One region of the Halalkalibacter lacteus genome, then DNA from elsewhere that is predicted to be linked to it. Evidence: riboswitches for the same ligand, from Rfam matches in the RefSeq annotation. Region 1 holds a riboswitch; the other holds the start of a gene.

Region 1 (7,779 bases):
AAACATTGAACAATTAGAAATATCTTATTATGAAGCTACTAAGTTAAGACCGGTTATTCATGATGTATCGTTTCAATTATATTCAGCTGAAACGGTTGCGCTCACAGGTCCAAGTGGTTGCGGGAAAAGTGTAACTTCACAAGCGATTGTTGGATTATTGGAAACGGGATTTGAAATAACAAGTGGCCATATTCTCTACAAAGAAGAAAATATTCTCTATTATGAAGATTCAGACTGGCAAAAGCTTCGTCGAGAAGAAATAGCCTTATTAATCCAAGATTCATTAAACGGTTTAAATCCAATCCGTACCGTGAAAAAACAAATGATAGAAACAATAAAACAAAAGAAAAAGTGGTTGAAAAAAGATATAGAATTATATTTACATTCCCTTTTAAGCCAAGTTGGATTTACAGATCCGAAACATATTTTATCCTCTTATCCCTTTGAATTAAGTGGCGGGATGCGTCAAAGGGTATTGTTAGCGATGATGTTAAGCTTACGTCCAAAGATCTTAATTGCTGATGAACCAACAACAGCTCTTGATGTTATTAATAGAGACAAAGTTTTATCCTTACTTAAGAAGTTACAACATGATTTTGAGCTAACGATTTTACTTATTTCTCATGATCAAAGCATAAATAGATTTGCAGATCGTGTTGTACAAATGCGTCAAGGAACAATTGTTATATGAGTCTACTTGAGTTATGCTATGTATCAAAAGAATATCCTTTGAGAGCAAGTAGAAAGACGTGGTATAGAACCAATCCAAGCTTTAAAGCGGTTAAACAAGTTAATTTGACTTTAAATAAGGGCGAATGCGTGGCGGTTGTTGGAGAAAGTGGTAGTGGAAAAAGTACATTAGCTAAATTAATTATGAAATTGGAAACATTATCAGCAGGAAAGATTCTTCTAGACGGTCAAGCTATACATGGGAAAAAGATGACAGATTTAGCTATTTATAAACGTATCCAACTAGTATTACAAGACTCATCTACTTCCTTACATCCAAAAATGCGTGTAGAAGAAATCTTGAAAGAACCCATTACTAATTTTTTTCCTGAACAAAAAGTAGAGTGGGAAAAAATGTTTTTCAAATTGTTAAAGCTAGTAGGTCTTGATCATTCATACTTATCAAGGTACCCGCATCAATTAAGTGGAGGGCAGAAACAGCGCGTATGTATCGCTAAGGCATTAGCAGTACAACCGGATCTTATTATTTTTGATGAATCGATTGCTAGTTTAGATAGGGACTCTCAAGAATCCATTGTAAATATGTTAAAACATATCCAAAAAAAAGAACAGGTATCGTATTTATTTATTACTCATGATCTTCAATCTGCTCAAACATTGTGTGATCGAGTAGCTGTTATGTATCAAGGCGAAATTGTAGAAACATTTAGAAATTGGGACTTACGACAGCTAAAACATCCTTATACACGTTCATTGGTCCACACTCTTGGTGAAAAGTGATTTTGAAGAAAAGGCAGTATGACTTTAACGAATTAGACGAGTTGGAGGAATCAAATGTTTACCGAAGAAGAAAAGAAAGCATTTTATAAGGTCATTTATAAAAGAAGAGATATTCGAACATTTCAACCAACGCCTATTCCTGAAGAATTGATATATAACCTACTTCATGCTGCTCACCATGCACCATCAGTAGGATTTATGCAACCATGGAATTTTATAATGGTTACGTCACAAGAAGTGAAAGAACGTCTTGCCTGGGCGGCTGACAAAGAAAGAAGAGCTCTTGCTATTCATTATGAAGAACAAGAAAAGAAACAATCTCATTTTCTGAGTTTGAAAATTGAAGGAATAAAAGAATCTCCTCTAACTATTTGTGTGACATGTGACCCGACACGAGGTGGATCCCATGTCTTAGGACGCAACTCAATTCCTGAAACGGATCAACTATCAACTGCTTGTGCGATTCAAAATATGTGGTTAGCAGCTTGTGTTGAAGGGTTAGCGATGGGCTGGGTTAGCTTTTATAAAAAACAAGACGTACGCGACATACTAGAAATTCCACCGCACATTGACCCTGTTGCATTGCTAACGATTGGTTACACAGATGAATATCCAGATAAGCCAATTCTTGAAACCTCTAAATGGGAAGAAAGAAAACAGTTAGAGCCCCTCATTTTCAAAAATAAATGGTCATAAGTTATAAGTGGCTTCGGATAAAAGAATTAATCAATTTACAAGGGACGGAAACTCTATTATAATAGCGTTTAGAACAAAAAAATGAATAGTAAACAAATAGGTTTCTTAAATGATAATAAATATTTAAGACTAAGAGGGAAGTTGGTGTAAGTCCAACACGGTCCCGCCACTGTAAGCGTTGAGGAAGGTTAGCAAATATCCACTGTGTATTCTGCATGGGAAGGGATAACCAACCGTTGATTCGTAAGTCAGGAGACCTGCCTATTATGTTTTTAATCTTCCTCGAGGAAAGGAATGTTTAAAGTGCATAGTAATCTTTTATGAAGGTTGCAAGTTTATAGTCAGTCTCGAGTAGACTAAGTATACATAAAATGCCTTTTTACACTACGCTTTCCTCTGGAATAGCGTTTTTTTGTGCTTGAAAATAGAAGGGGGAAAAACAGTGATTAACGAGATTTTCAAAAAGTGGGGGCTTTTCAGTATTGTTCTTCTGTTAAGTATGGCTATTATTGTAGGCTGTGGTACACAAGATCAAGAACAAGGCATTCAAGATGAAGTGAACTTAGAGGAAGAGGAAATAATTTCTGATGACAATGTAGAGTTGGACGAGGATAAAGGAGAACAGTTTCCTGTAACGATCACAGACGATGCTGGTCGAGAAGTTACAATTGAGTCAGAGCCTGAATCGATCGTCTCTATTCAAGCTAGTAACACAGAAATTGCCTTTGTACTTGGATTGGGCGATAAAATAATCGGTGTTTCGGATTATTGTAACTATCCAGCTGAGGCATTAGAGGTTGAAAAAGTTGGCGCGCAAGATATGAACGCAGAGTTGATTCTAACCCTGCTTCCAGATGTGGCTCTTGTATCGGATTATCATTTCAATTCTCATCCAGAAATATTAGAACAGTTTGAAGAAGCAGGTATAAACGTGCTTGTCGTTGGAAGTGCAACTTCATTTACTGATGTTTATGGCAATATTGAAATGATTGCTGCTGCAACAGGAAGTAAGGATAAAGCAGAAGAAATCATTTCTGATATGCAACAGCGCCATGAAGCAATCAAAGAAAAAGCAGATTCAATTACTGACAAAAAGAAAGTCTGGGTCGAAGTTTCACCGGCACCAGATATTTTTACGACAGGTCAAAATACATTTATGCATGAAATGCTTGAGTCCATTCACGCTATTAACGCTGCCGAAGATCATGACGGTTGGGTGAAATTGACGGAAGAAGAAATCGTTCAATTAAATCCTGATGTAATCATAACTACTTATGGATATTATGTAGAAAATCCAAGTGAAACAGTATTGACACGTGATGGGTGGGTTGAGGTACCAGCTGTAAAAAATGAACAAGTGTTTGATGTTGATAACGATACAGTTACTAGACCTGGTCCTCGTTTAATCGAAGGAGTGGAGACACTTGCGGAACTCATCTATCCGGAAATATTTAAGTAATAAAATTGTTTGGTTGTATATGCTAAGCGGAGGGTTTGTACTTGGTACAACCCTCCTTGGTTTATTAGTAAGCAGTGTGACCATTCCAGTCCCTGCCATTTTACATATCGTATTAGAAAATACTTTTAATATTGGATGGCTCGATGATATTCCGAGAAATGAAGAAATGATCATTTGGAATATCCGTCTCCCAAGAGTTCTACTTGCTCTTTGTGTAGGAGCATCACTAGCATTAGCAGGCGCAGCATTCCAAGGGCTCCTGCGTAACCCATTAGCTGATCCCTATACGATTGGGGTATCATCAGGTGCTGCTCTAGGTGCAGTATTCGTGCTGTTTTTTCAAGTTACTATCGTTGGTTTAGGAAGTTTCACTCTTCCAATCGTTGCGATTATTAGTGGCTTTATTACGTTACTTGTTGTGTTTGGGTTAGTCAGGTTAAGCAGTAGAAGTCTAGCTGTTGAAACAATTATATTAGCAGGTATTATTATTAGTGCTTTTATCGGTGCCATTACCTCTTTGGTCATTTCATTAGGGGATCGAGATGCGATGACACAGATTCTTTATTGGTTATACGGAAGTGTTGGAATGAGGGGATGGAGCCACGTTCACCTGATCATCCCATTTATGCTTGTCGGATCATTCATTGTACTTATCCATTATCGAGAATTAAATGCACTTGCGCTAGGCGAGGACGCAGCAGATCATATTGGTGTAGATGTAAAGAAAGGAAAAACATATATTTTAATTGGTGCATCTTTATTAACAGGAGCAGCAGTTGCTGTATCTGGTTCAATTGGGTTTGTCGGTCTTGTGATTCCACATTTAGTTCGTCTTATAACAGGCCCAAATCATCGACACGTCCTTCCTTTATCAATGTTAATAGGCGGAGCTTTTCTCATTTTAGCTGATTTAGTTGCAAGAACGATTATAGCTCCTAAAGAACTACCAATTGGTATCATTACGGCTTTAATAGGTGCACCAGTATTTGCACTATTATTGATTAGAGAAAGAATTGGGAGGGGGGGAGAAAGATGATGAAAGTTGAAAATTTAGTAGGTGGATATACAAATACCCCCATTATTAAAGATCTTAATTTAGAAATTAAAAAAGGAGAGTTTTTTGCACTTCTTGGGCCAAATGGGAGTGGAAAAACAACCCTATTTAAACTCATTACAGGTCAGTTACCTATTCAAAAAGGGGATATTCTACTATCTGGAAAAGCAATTAAGTCTCTTTCGAAGCTTGAAAAAGCAAAAAAAGTAGCTGTCTTGTCACAAGAAGTTCAAGTGTCATTTGATTATACCGTTGAAGAAATTATTAGTCTTGGACGTTACCCTCATCAAAAAGGGATTCTAAAACAGCTATCAAAAGCTGATTGGAAAGTCATTGAAGAGGTCATGGAATTAACAAAAATAAGCCAATTTCAAAAGACTCAATTCCGAATGCTTAGCGGTGGTGAAAAACAACGGGTCTTATTAGCTAAAGCATTGGCACAAGAACCTGAAATCTTACTTTTAGACGAACCTACAAATCATCTAGATATAAAACATACATTCCAACTGTTGGATGTACTAAAAGAACGGCAACAAACAATGGATTTAACGATTTTTTCGATATTGCATGATCTGAATGTTGCTTCGTTATATGCAGATCGCATTGCTTTACTTCATAAAGGAACATTTTTAGAAGTTGGAGATGTAGACACGTTAAGGAAAGAAGATCAATTAAAAAAAGTTTATGAAGTCGAGGTCAAAGCTCAATCCCATCCAACTGTTCCGAAACCACAGCTCCTAATGACACCAAATTACACAACTTCGAGTAGTCTGTTGAATTTTAGTGATGCTTATAAAATAGAACAAAATGATGAATATATTCATGTTCAATTTGATAGGCCGCTTCGAACCATCTCCAATGGCGTAATAGGAGAGGGCATACAGTGGTTAAAGCATTTTTGTAATTTTCATGTCGATAAGAATTATGATTGTTCCGACCCTACACAAGATATAAAGATGTGGATGGATAAATATCACATTCCTCATGAACAAGCAGTCGGGATGATGACGGCTGTAAAACTAGTGGATAAGGTTATTGTAACGAAAGAGATAGAAGGAATTAACATGTTGGTCATTGTGACAGCTGGGGTTGGAAATGCCGTTGATATATCAGCAGGGTCTTTAGTAGGGGCAACGAGTCAAATAGGGACTATAAATACGATGGTTTTTATAGATACGCATTTTACAGATGGAGCCATCGTAAATGGATATATGTCTGCAACAGAAGCAAAAGTAAAGGCTTTACAAGATCTTAACATAAAAGATCCTGCGTCTAATACGATCGCGACAGGTACATCAACCGATTCCTTACTTCTTGCCCTCACGCAGCAAGGCAAAAAGACACCTTATGCCGGATCAGGAACAGTTGTAGGAAAAGGAATTGGACAAATAGTCTATCAGGCGACACAGGAAGCGATAAAAAAATATTTAAAAAGAGTTAAGTAGTAATTGTTTCGAACAGTAATATTATTAGAAAGGTGGAGTTGATTTGACAGAACGACGAATCGTAATTGCGGGTACAGGTAGCGGTGTCGGCAAAACAACAGTGACAATTGGCTTGATGTCAGCATTAAAAAAGCGCGGATTGACAGTCCAAGGGTTTAAATGTGGACCTGATTATATTGATCCGTCCTATCATACAGCTGTAACGAACCGAGCTTCTCGTAATCTAGATAGTTGGATGCTCACAAAAGATACAGTGTTAGATATATTCGCGAATGGTAGCAAAGAAGCAGACATTTCAGTTATGGAAGGAGTTATGGGCTTTTTTGATGGGAAAAACCCAGAAACGAATGAAGGTAGTACGGCTGAGATTAGTATGATAACGACAAGCCCTGTTGTACTAGTAGTTAATTGCGCGAGTATGGCCAGGAGTGCAGCAGCGATTGTAAAAGGGTTTCAATTGTTTGCTGACGGTCCAAACATTGTAGGGGTCATTGCAAACAAAGTGGGAAGTGAAGGTCACTTTCATCTAGTGAAGAAAGCAATTGAACAAGAATGTCACGTTCCTGTTATCGGCTATTTGAAACGAGAACTAGACATTGAAATTCCTGAGCGGCACCTAGGACTTATTCCTTCTATTGAAAGAGGAGAACTTGATTCTTTTTTTGAAAAATTAGGAGAGCTCGTTTCTGAAACAGTTGATATGGACAAACTTCTTGAATTATCTGTAGCGGAGCCATTAACGATAAAAGAAAATTCTTCACTTTTTGGAAGAAAGAAAGAAACGTTAGTAAGGATTGCCGTAGCGAAAGACGCGGCGTTTAATTTCTATTATCCGGAGAATATAGAAATCTTGGAGTCTTATGGGGCTGAAATTGTTTATTTTTCTCCATTGGCGAACGAAGGTTTACCGGAAAATGTAGATGGGCTTTATCTTGGTGGAGGTTTTCCTGAGGAATTTGCAGATGAACTTGCTTGTAGTGCTAAAGCAAAGCATTCAATAAAAGAGAACATTGAAAATGGATTGCCTACACTCGCAGAATGTGGTGGGTTTATGTATTTGACTGAGTCAATTGAAACGACGGAAAAGATGAAGTATCCAATGGTAGGAATAATCCCGGGCAAAGTCCAAATGCAATCAAAATTAGCGGCACTCGGCTACAGAGAGATTAGTGGACAAAATAAAAATTTTTTACTTGAAAATCAGATAGCTAGAGGGCATGAATTTCATTATTCATCCTTTCATCCTACCGAAGAAGATATTCCTTATGCTTACGAAACAAAAGGCATGCGTGGCACAAAAAAGGAAGGCTATGTAACACACAATTTAGTAGCAGGCTACACTCATTTTCATTTTGCGTCTTGTCTAGCTATGGTTGAGAATTGGATTGAAAAATGTATAGAAAGTAAACCTAGTAGGGGAAAAACGGTATGAATCAACAAGTATATTCTATCCCAAAGTTAAACAAAGAAATGGGTAAACAAGTCAATGAATATATCAACACATTAACAAAGCCAATTGGAAGTCTAGGAAGGTTAGAAGAATTGGTTATTAATCTCGCAGAAATGAAAAATGAGGCCTTTCCAAGTGTGAACGTACCCGGAGTCCTCGTTTTTGCTGGAGATCATGGGATAACGGCTGAAGGTGTCTCGGCATA
Region 2 (7,779 bases), on a different contig from region 1:
AATATTCCGATAAAGAGTATCTGACATTTCGTTAACATGTAATACCATAAAGCCAAGAGGCTTTGTAGGAAGGACACCTACTTTTTCAAGAAGAGGTGCTGTTTGGTCATGAGTAGTCGTTTCGTCAGTTATGATTTGCCATAATAGTTCTTGATGATTTTTTTCGCGTTGCTTCTTCTGGAGATTTAATTGAAGTAAGAGGTTTTTTGCTTTTCCAGCAGCTATTTTTAATAACTGTTTATCTTTAGTTGAAAGCTTCGTATCAACCTCTATCACCCAAATGTACCCGAGAACTTCTTGGTTTTTTCGAATGGAAATCGCGACACGATTCCTAAGACCAATATCTGTGATGCTATTAATTTCAACAGGAACATCATTTTGGTTAAGTGCTGGAATGACGCCTTCTTTCCAAAAACGATTAATGACTTTCTCAGGGACTCTTCTTCCAATGATCGTTGAGATTCTCGCTGCATCTGTTTCATCGTCATGAGAGCTGTATGCTAGTAATTGGTGATTTGCATCCTCAAGTGTTACGGGACAATCAAGAACATCACTGATTGTATCGACGAATTCTTCAAGAGAATCGAAAACACGGTCAAATTTATTCGAATCCATAACATAACTCCTGCCTTTTTTGAATGTAATGGTAATGTTACTATAGCATAGAAATAGAAAAGAAAATCGAATGAAACACTCTTGATAGGTAAAACCCTCTGCAATAGTATCGCTATATAGAATCAAGTAGTTGAACAATAAAGGTAGAGGAACATTAGAAAAAAATATATGTTGAAAAAAAGGGATAATATTGCGTTTTTAGAAGTAGAGTTAAATAAAACAACACCTAATAAACAGATCGGCTTTTCATGACTAGTCTGTTGAACAAGTAGTCAGACACCGTGGGGGATGAAAACAGGAGTTTCGAATCGAGAGAGAAGAGGTAGACCCTTTTCGTGGCTAGATATGCTAAATCATCATTTAAAGCAATATAAACAAGTTGGATTATGTATGGTCAGACAACGCTTCACTTAACTCATGATGAGGTGGTGCAATTTGGTGAGGAACCTTAGCGAGGTTTTCGAAAAGCTGCTATGAAACGACCATTAAGAGACCGACAAGCACGGACTTATGATGTTTATCCTGCAAAACTTCTTTGGAGGCGATTATATGACTGAAAAAGAGATTCAGTTTGGCGAAAAAAATCAGATTTTCGGGACATTAACGTATCCAGAAACGTCACCGATTGCGCTACCTGCCATTTTGCTTGTTGCTGGTTCAGGTCCACTTGACCGCAATGGGAATGGCAAAGGGCAGACATTGCATTTATATGATCAGCTTGCAACCTTTCTGACGAATCAAGGTTTTATTACGTTGCGTTATGACAAACGAGGGACAGGGAAAAGCGAGGGAGTTTTTGCGAAAATGGGTTTCTGGGATCTCGTTAATGATGCGAAGGCTGCGATTCACTATTTGAAGAAGCAGTCGATTGTTGATCGTAATAAGATATTTGTGCTTGGTCATAGTGAAGGCTGTATGCTAGCACCAGAAATTGCAAAGGGTGAAGACTTAGCTGGACTTCTATTAGTTGCAGGAGCTGGGGCATCACTTGAAGATGCTCTTACGTATCAGAGAGGACAAATAGTTGAATCATTACAGGAACAAAAAGGTGTGAAAGGGAAACTATTCAGCCTGTTAAATGTAGCAAAAAAAGCAGAGAAAAAAGGAGTCAAATTTGATAAAAAAGTACGTTCAACAAAAAAAGACGTCATTCGATATCAAGGAGTGAAAATTCCAGCTAAGTGGTTTCGAGAACATTATGAGTATGATGTGTATAGTGGATTAGCGCAAGTATCTTGTCCTATCTTAGCCGTTACGGGTTCCAAGGACGTACAAGCGACCCCAGATAAAGTACGTGAAGTTGCGAGCTATACAAAGGTAGAAACAGAAACGCACGTAATTGATGGGATGAATCATATGCTTCGTGATCAAATGGAAGAAGTTGGAATTCTGCAATTGAAAAAGGTGTACAAAAACATCGGAGAAAAGCCACTCTCACCTGTTTTTCTTGAGGTCGTCAAACAATGGTTAAATCGTCATGTCTGAGGTAGTGGGGAGTCTTTAGTCATATTACTTTTGATTTTTAAATTAGAGCATAAGAAAGAAGAAATGGAGGAAATCAATTATGATGATTGTAACGACTGAACAAGTAGCGGGGTATGACATTGCAGATGTAAAAGGTTATGTAAAAGGAAGTACGATTCAGTCTAAACATATTGGGCGTGATATTACTGCAGGTTTAAAGGGGATTGTTGGTGGTGAAATAAAAGGCTACACCGAGATGATGACCGAAGCACGTGAACTTGCGATCGACCGCATGGTAACAGAGGCGGAAGAACAAGGAGCCAATGCGATCATCGGAATGAGAATGCAAACATCGACGGTTATGGCAAATGCAGCGGAGATTATTGCGTATGGGACCGCGGTGGTGATTGAGAAGTACTAATTAGAGTGAGTGAGGCTGCCCTTTTAGAGGAGCAGTCTCTTATTTTGTGTGGAAGGAGTTGGTTGTGGCTAGTAAAGCCGCTAGTCAGGAGAGTAACAAGCAATCTAATAATATGTACATTAGTAGATGCTATTTTTTGCTGAAAATAGTTCTTGCATTCTTAAGTGTGATTCTGTAGCATGTACAATATATCGTAATCTATAAATGTAAAAACAACTATATATTGATTTTGCGGAATGAACGGTGTCTAGTAGACTTAATAGGGAATCTGGCGTGAGGCCAGAGCTGCCCCCGCAACTGTATGTGTGGACGAAATGAGGGACCCACTGTGCAATAGGTTCGTATCGATAGATATGAACTAGCATGGGAAGGCTCAAAGTAGAGTGAAGCGCTAGCCAGGAGACCTGCCGTCATTCTTTAGTTAACTATCTTCGGGGTGTGAGAAGTGAGACGGCAGGTATGTTTGGTATTGTCTTATTTCACTCGCCGTTTTGCGCTCTTTCTCTTACCAGGAGAAAGAGCGTTTTTTATTTTAGAAGAGGAGTGTTTAATTAATGGAGACAACAGTGGAGAAAAGGTCAATGATAGAAAAGGTAAAGGAACGATTTCCGCATCTAACAATAAATGAATGGTGGAAAGAAGATGTCACGTGGGAAACGCGAGCTTTGGATGCGCTTAATCAGTTAGAGATTGATACGCCTGATTGGACATATGTGGCGGGACAGTGCTATTTAAACTCGTTGTATGAACAAATTGAGCAGACAAGAGGATGGGCTATCGATTGGGATAATCGATTTGCTAATTGGGTACAAAAATTAATAGAGGACGGCTTTTATGATCAAAGGCTACAAGCTTATTCAATAGAAGAGCTTAATGAGTTTGCAGCTACTATCAATCGTAAGCAAGATGATCGGTTTACATATATCGGAGTCAAGACACTGGCAGATCGCTATTTAACGAGGTACTTTGATGGAACATTGCTTGAATTGCCGCAAGAACGTTGGATGATCATAGCGATGACATTAATGGTCGAGGAACCAGTAGAAAAGCGAGTAGAGCTTGTGAAAGAAAGTTATTGGGCACTGTCAAATTTGTATATGACCGTTGCGACACCGACGCTTGCTAATGCAGGTAAAAAAGACGGTCAATTATCTAGTTGTTTCATTGATACAGTAGAAGATGACCTACGCGCGATCTTTGATAGCTGTACGGATGCGGCAACAGTTAGCAAGAACGGTGGGGGACTTGGACTATATCTTGGGAAAATTCGCGCAAAAGGTTCTTCGATCAGAGGGTTTAAAGGGGTATCTTCTGGTGTCATTCCGTGGATGAAGCAATTAAATAATGTTGCCGTAAGTGTTGACCAACTTGGCCAGCGTCAAGGAGCGATTGCTGTTTACCTTGATGTTTGGCATAAAGATATCTTTTCTTTTCTAGATTCAAAGCTTAATAACGGTGATGAACGTCAACGTACACATGACTTATTTACTGCTGTTTCAATCCCAGATGCATTCATGGAGGCAGTTGATAATCGTGAGAGTTGGTATTTGTTTGATCCGCATGAAGTTCGTCAAATGATGGGATTTTCGTTAGAAGACTTTTACGATGAGAATAAGGGCGAAGGGTCCTTTCGCGAACGTTATCAACAATGTGTGAAGAACAACGAGTTATCGAGAGTTGAAGTACAAGCAATTGATATTATGAAACGCATTATGATGTCGCAACTTGAAACGGGAAGTCCGTTTATGTTCTACCGAGATACTGCGAATCGACTTAATCCTAACCGTCATAATGGGATGATTTATGGTTCTAATTTATGCACTGAGATCATGCAAAACATGAGTGCGACAACGATAGAAGAAGAGCTGCTTGAAAATGGAATGATAACAGTAACGAAAAAGCCAGGTGATTACGTTGTGTGTAACTTGAGCTCATTATCAATTGCCAATGTAATGAAAGACGATGTATTAGAAAGAGTTATTAAAATTCAAATCCGGATGCTTGATAACGTTATTGATATGAACAGTCTCGATGTTAAACAAGCAGAGTTAACGAATAAAACTTATCGTGCCATAGGTGGAGGTACGTATGGGTGGCATCACCATTTAGCTAGAAAAGGGATCAGATGGGAATCTGATGAGGCGGTTGCAGAAGTTGATCGCGTGTATGAAGCAATTAACTATGCGACCGTCCAAGCAAGTATGGAGCTTGCCAAAGAAAAAGAAGCGTATCCAGCTTTTCCTAATTCAGATTGGGAGACAGGTGAGTATTTCGAAAAGCGTCAGTATGACTCTCCAAGGTGGAAAGAATTACAAACAGAAGTTAAAAAACATGGAATCAGAAACGGCTATTTACTTGCGGTAGCACCAAATGCAACGACGTCACTTATTGCGGGATCAACAGCATCCATTGATCCTATTTTTTCAAAGTTCTATATGGAAGAAAAGAAAAATTACCGGATTCCGGTTGTAGCTCCTGACTTATCAGCAGAGACAACATGGCTGTACAAGTCAGCCCATACAATTGATCAAAAATGGAGTATTCTTCAGAACGCGAAGAGACAACGTCATATTGATCAAGGGATTTCTTTTAATCTATATGTACCTAATACAGTAAGAGCAAAAGAGTTACTAGATTTGCATCTTTTAGCTTGGGAGAAAGGGCTAAAGACAACCTATTACGTTCGCTCTACCTCTGTTTCCATTGAAGAGGATTGCGAAAGTTGTTCAAGTTAAGAAGAGAAAGGGGCCATTTAAGTGGATACGATGCAACAACGGAAATTATATGATGTAGGGGCACCTAATGCGTCAACGGGGTTAATAAACGGAGAAAGTTCAAACGTTTTGAATTGGGATGATGTTCGTTTTTCATGGGCTTATCCATTATATAAAAACATGCTAGCTAACTTTTGGACACCGTTTGAAATTAATATGACACATGATGCAAAACAGTTCCCGAACTTAACAAATGATGAACAGGAAGCATTTAAGAAAATAATTGGACTACTAGCTTTTCTCGATAGTATCCAAACAGACTACACCCTTCGTGTAGCGGATTATTTAACTGATTCTAGCATGGCTGCCTTAATGAGTGTTCTCTCTTTCCAAGAGGTCGTTCACAATCAAAGTTATTCGTATGTACTCTCAAGCGTTGTACCGAAAGCAACACAAGATGAAATTTATGAGTATTGGAAGCATGACCCTGTCTTGCGTGAGAGAAATGAGTTTATCGTTGAGGGGTATGAAGAGTTTGTAAACAATCCAACAGCAGAAACACTTGCTAAATCGATTGTCTATGATGTGATATTAGAGGGCTTAAACTTCTACTCTGGATTTGCCTTTTTCTATAACTTGGCTCGTCATCAAAAAATGGTGTCAACTTCGACGATGATCAATTATATTAATCGTGATGAGCAACTGCATGTTTATTACTTTACGAATTTGTTTAAGGAGCTATTGAAAGAAAAACCGGAACTAGATTCAACTGAGATGCAAACATTTGTGGAAGAGGCATTCAAGAAGGCAACCGATCTAGAAATCCGTTGGTTCCGTTATATTATCGGTGACAAGCTTGATGGAATAGATCCAGAAGAAATGGAATCATATTTAAAATTTATGGCAAACAAACGCATAAAGCAGCTAGGCTACAATGCGGTTTATCCTAACAACCGTACTAACACGATGAGATGGATTAAAGCTTATGAAGATGTGAACGCAGCAAAAAGTGATTTCTTTGAGCAGAAATCAAGGCAGTATGCGAAAGTATCGAGCGACAATGGGTTTGATGAATTGTAGAATCAGTCATTAGAAATCAGTAGTTTAAAATCAAACATTGTTTGAAAAGACAGAAAGTAGAAACAGCCTGGAAAGAAAAAAATGAGCTGAGGAATGGTTTTCCTTCCTACGTAGCTTGCTATGAAAATACTCATAGCAGGCTTTTAAATTTTTGAGACGTTTCTCTTTTTAGTGAAAATAGCTATGCTCATTTAATTAGAGTGTTCTAAAAGGCAAAAGTGACTTTGGGACAGCCTAATCAAATGAGGTCATTTTGGTTAGGAGCTGCGGGCGACAACGTTACTTTTCTTTGATATAATGACTTCTCAGACAGGTACTTAAATGTATTTTTTGCAGGAAGCAGGAGTGATAAAGATGCTAGAGTTTAATGAGTGGCGACACGTTTTTAAGTTGGATCCGAATAAAGAAATATCAGATGAAGCATTAGAAGCCATTTGTGAATCCGGGACAGATGGTCTTATTATTGGTGGGACCGATGGAGTAACTCTTGATAATACGTTGCATTTGCTTGCTCGTGTACGGCGTTACACTGTGTCATGTGCACTAGAGGTGTCAAACGTCTGTGCAATCACTCCTGGATTTGATTATTTTTTTATTCCCTCTGTTATGAACAGTACGAAAGTAGAGTGGATTTCTGGTCATCATCATCAGGCGATCAAGGAATACGGTGCGATTATGAACTGGGATGAAATTGCTGTTGAAGGCTATTGCATATTAAACAGTGATGCAAAGGCTGCTAAGCTTACGGAAGCCCAAGCGGACCTTGAGACGGACGATGTTGTTGCCTATGCGCGGATGGCAGAGCATCTTTATCATTTTCCGATCTTTTATCTAGAATATAGTGGAACATATGGGGATGTGAAAATTGTGAATGCTGTTTCTTGCGTCCTTGAAAAAACAAAACTGTTTTATGGCGGTGGCATTCATTCTGCTGACCAAGCAAAGGAAATGGCGCAATATGCAGATACTGTGGTTGTAGGAAACATCATTTATGAAGATTTACGTGCTGCACTAAATACTGTTACAGCTGTTAAAGAAACATTGAAATAACCAAGAAAACAAGCTAAAATAAAGATGAGAACAAACGTTTGGTGGTGAGGGTGTGCAAGCGAAAATAATTGAAAAGATGCTAGCCGGGTTAAACCCGGAGCAAAGACAAGCTGTAACTCATACGGAAGGACCTCTATTGTTAATGGCGGGTGCAGGAAGTGGGAAGACGCGTGTGCTAACGCACCGAATTGCCTATCTGCTACGCGAGAAAGAAATTGCCCCTTGGAGTGTGCTGGCAATTACATTTACAAATAAAGCAGCTCGTGAGATGAAAGAGCGTGTTGCTCAGCTTGTTGGGCCAGTAGCGGAAGATATTTGGATTTCAACATTCCACTCGATGTGTGTACGGGTATTGCGTCGAGACATTGATCGTATTGGCTATAATCGTAATTTTACGATTTTGGATTCTGGCGACCAATTATCGGTTATTAAACA

What was found. Region 1 has a riboswitch for cobalamin ahead of SAZ04_RS02495 (ABC transporter substrate-binding protein). Riboswitches for the same ligand answer to the same signal wherever they lie in the genome.
Region 2: linked by a shared signal. The riboswitch ahead of SAZ04_RS04795 (ribonucleoside-diphosphate reductase subunit alpha) and the one ahead of SAZ04_RS02495 (ABC transporter substrate-binding protein) in region 1 are both predicted to bind cobalamin.

What each region holds. Positions count from the first base shown of each region.
Region 1 covers NZ_JAWRVL010000002.1:213,765-221,543, forward strand. Annotated here, with positions in the region: gene SAZ04_RS02480 (ABC transporter ATP-binding protein) at 1-691, shown strand, start outside; gene SAZ04_RS02485 (ABC transporter ATP-binding protein) at 688-1,470, shown strand; gene bluB (5,6-dimethylbenzimidazole synthase) at 1,525-2,166, shown strand; cobalamin riboswitch at 2,248-2,445, shown strand; gene SAZ04_RS02495 (ABC transporter substrate-binding protein) at 2,612-3,625, shown strand; gene SAZ04_RS02500 (FecCD family ABC transporter permease) at 3,591-4,661, shown strand; gene SAZ04_RS02505 (adenosylcobinamide amidohydrolase) at 4,658-6,124, shown strand; gene SAZ04_RS02510 (cobyrinic acid a,c-diamide synthase CobB) at 6,168-7,556, shown strand; gene cobT (nicotinate-nucleotide--dimethylbenzimidazole phosphoribosyltransferase) at 7,553-7,779, shown strand, end outside.
Region 2 covers NZ_JAWRVL010000004.1:179,685-187,463, reverse strand. Annotated here, with positions in the region: gene SAZ04_RS04810 (PucR family transcriptional regulator) at 1-615, opposite strand, end outside; gene SAZ04_RS04805 (alpha/beta hydrolase) at 1,165-2,100, shown strand; gene SAZ04_RS04800 (YbjQ family protein) at 2,180-2,500, shown strand; cobalamin riboswitch at 2,724-2,926, shown strand; gene SAZ04_RS04795 (ribonucleoside-diphosphate reductase subunit alpha) at 3,055-5,235, shown strand; gene SAZ04_RS04790 (ribonucleotide-diphosphate reductase subunit beta) at 5,266-6,294, shown strand; gene pcrB (heptaprenylglyceryl phosphate synthase) at 6,649-7,344, shown strand; gene pcrA (DNA helicase PcrA) at 7,421-7,779, shown strand, end outside.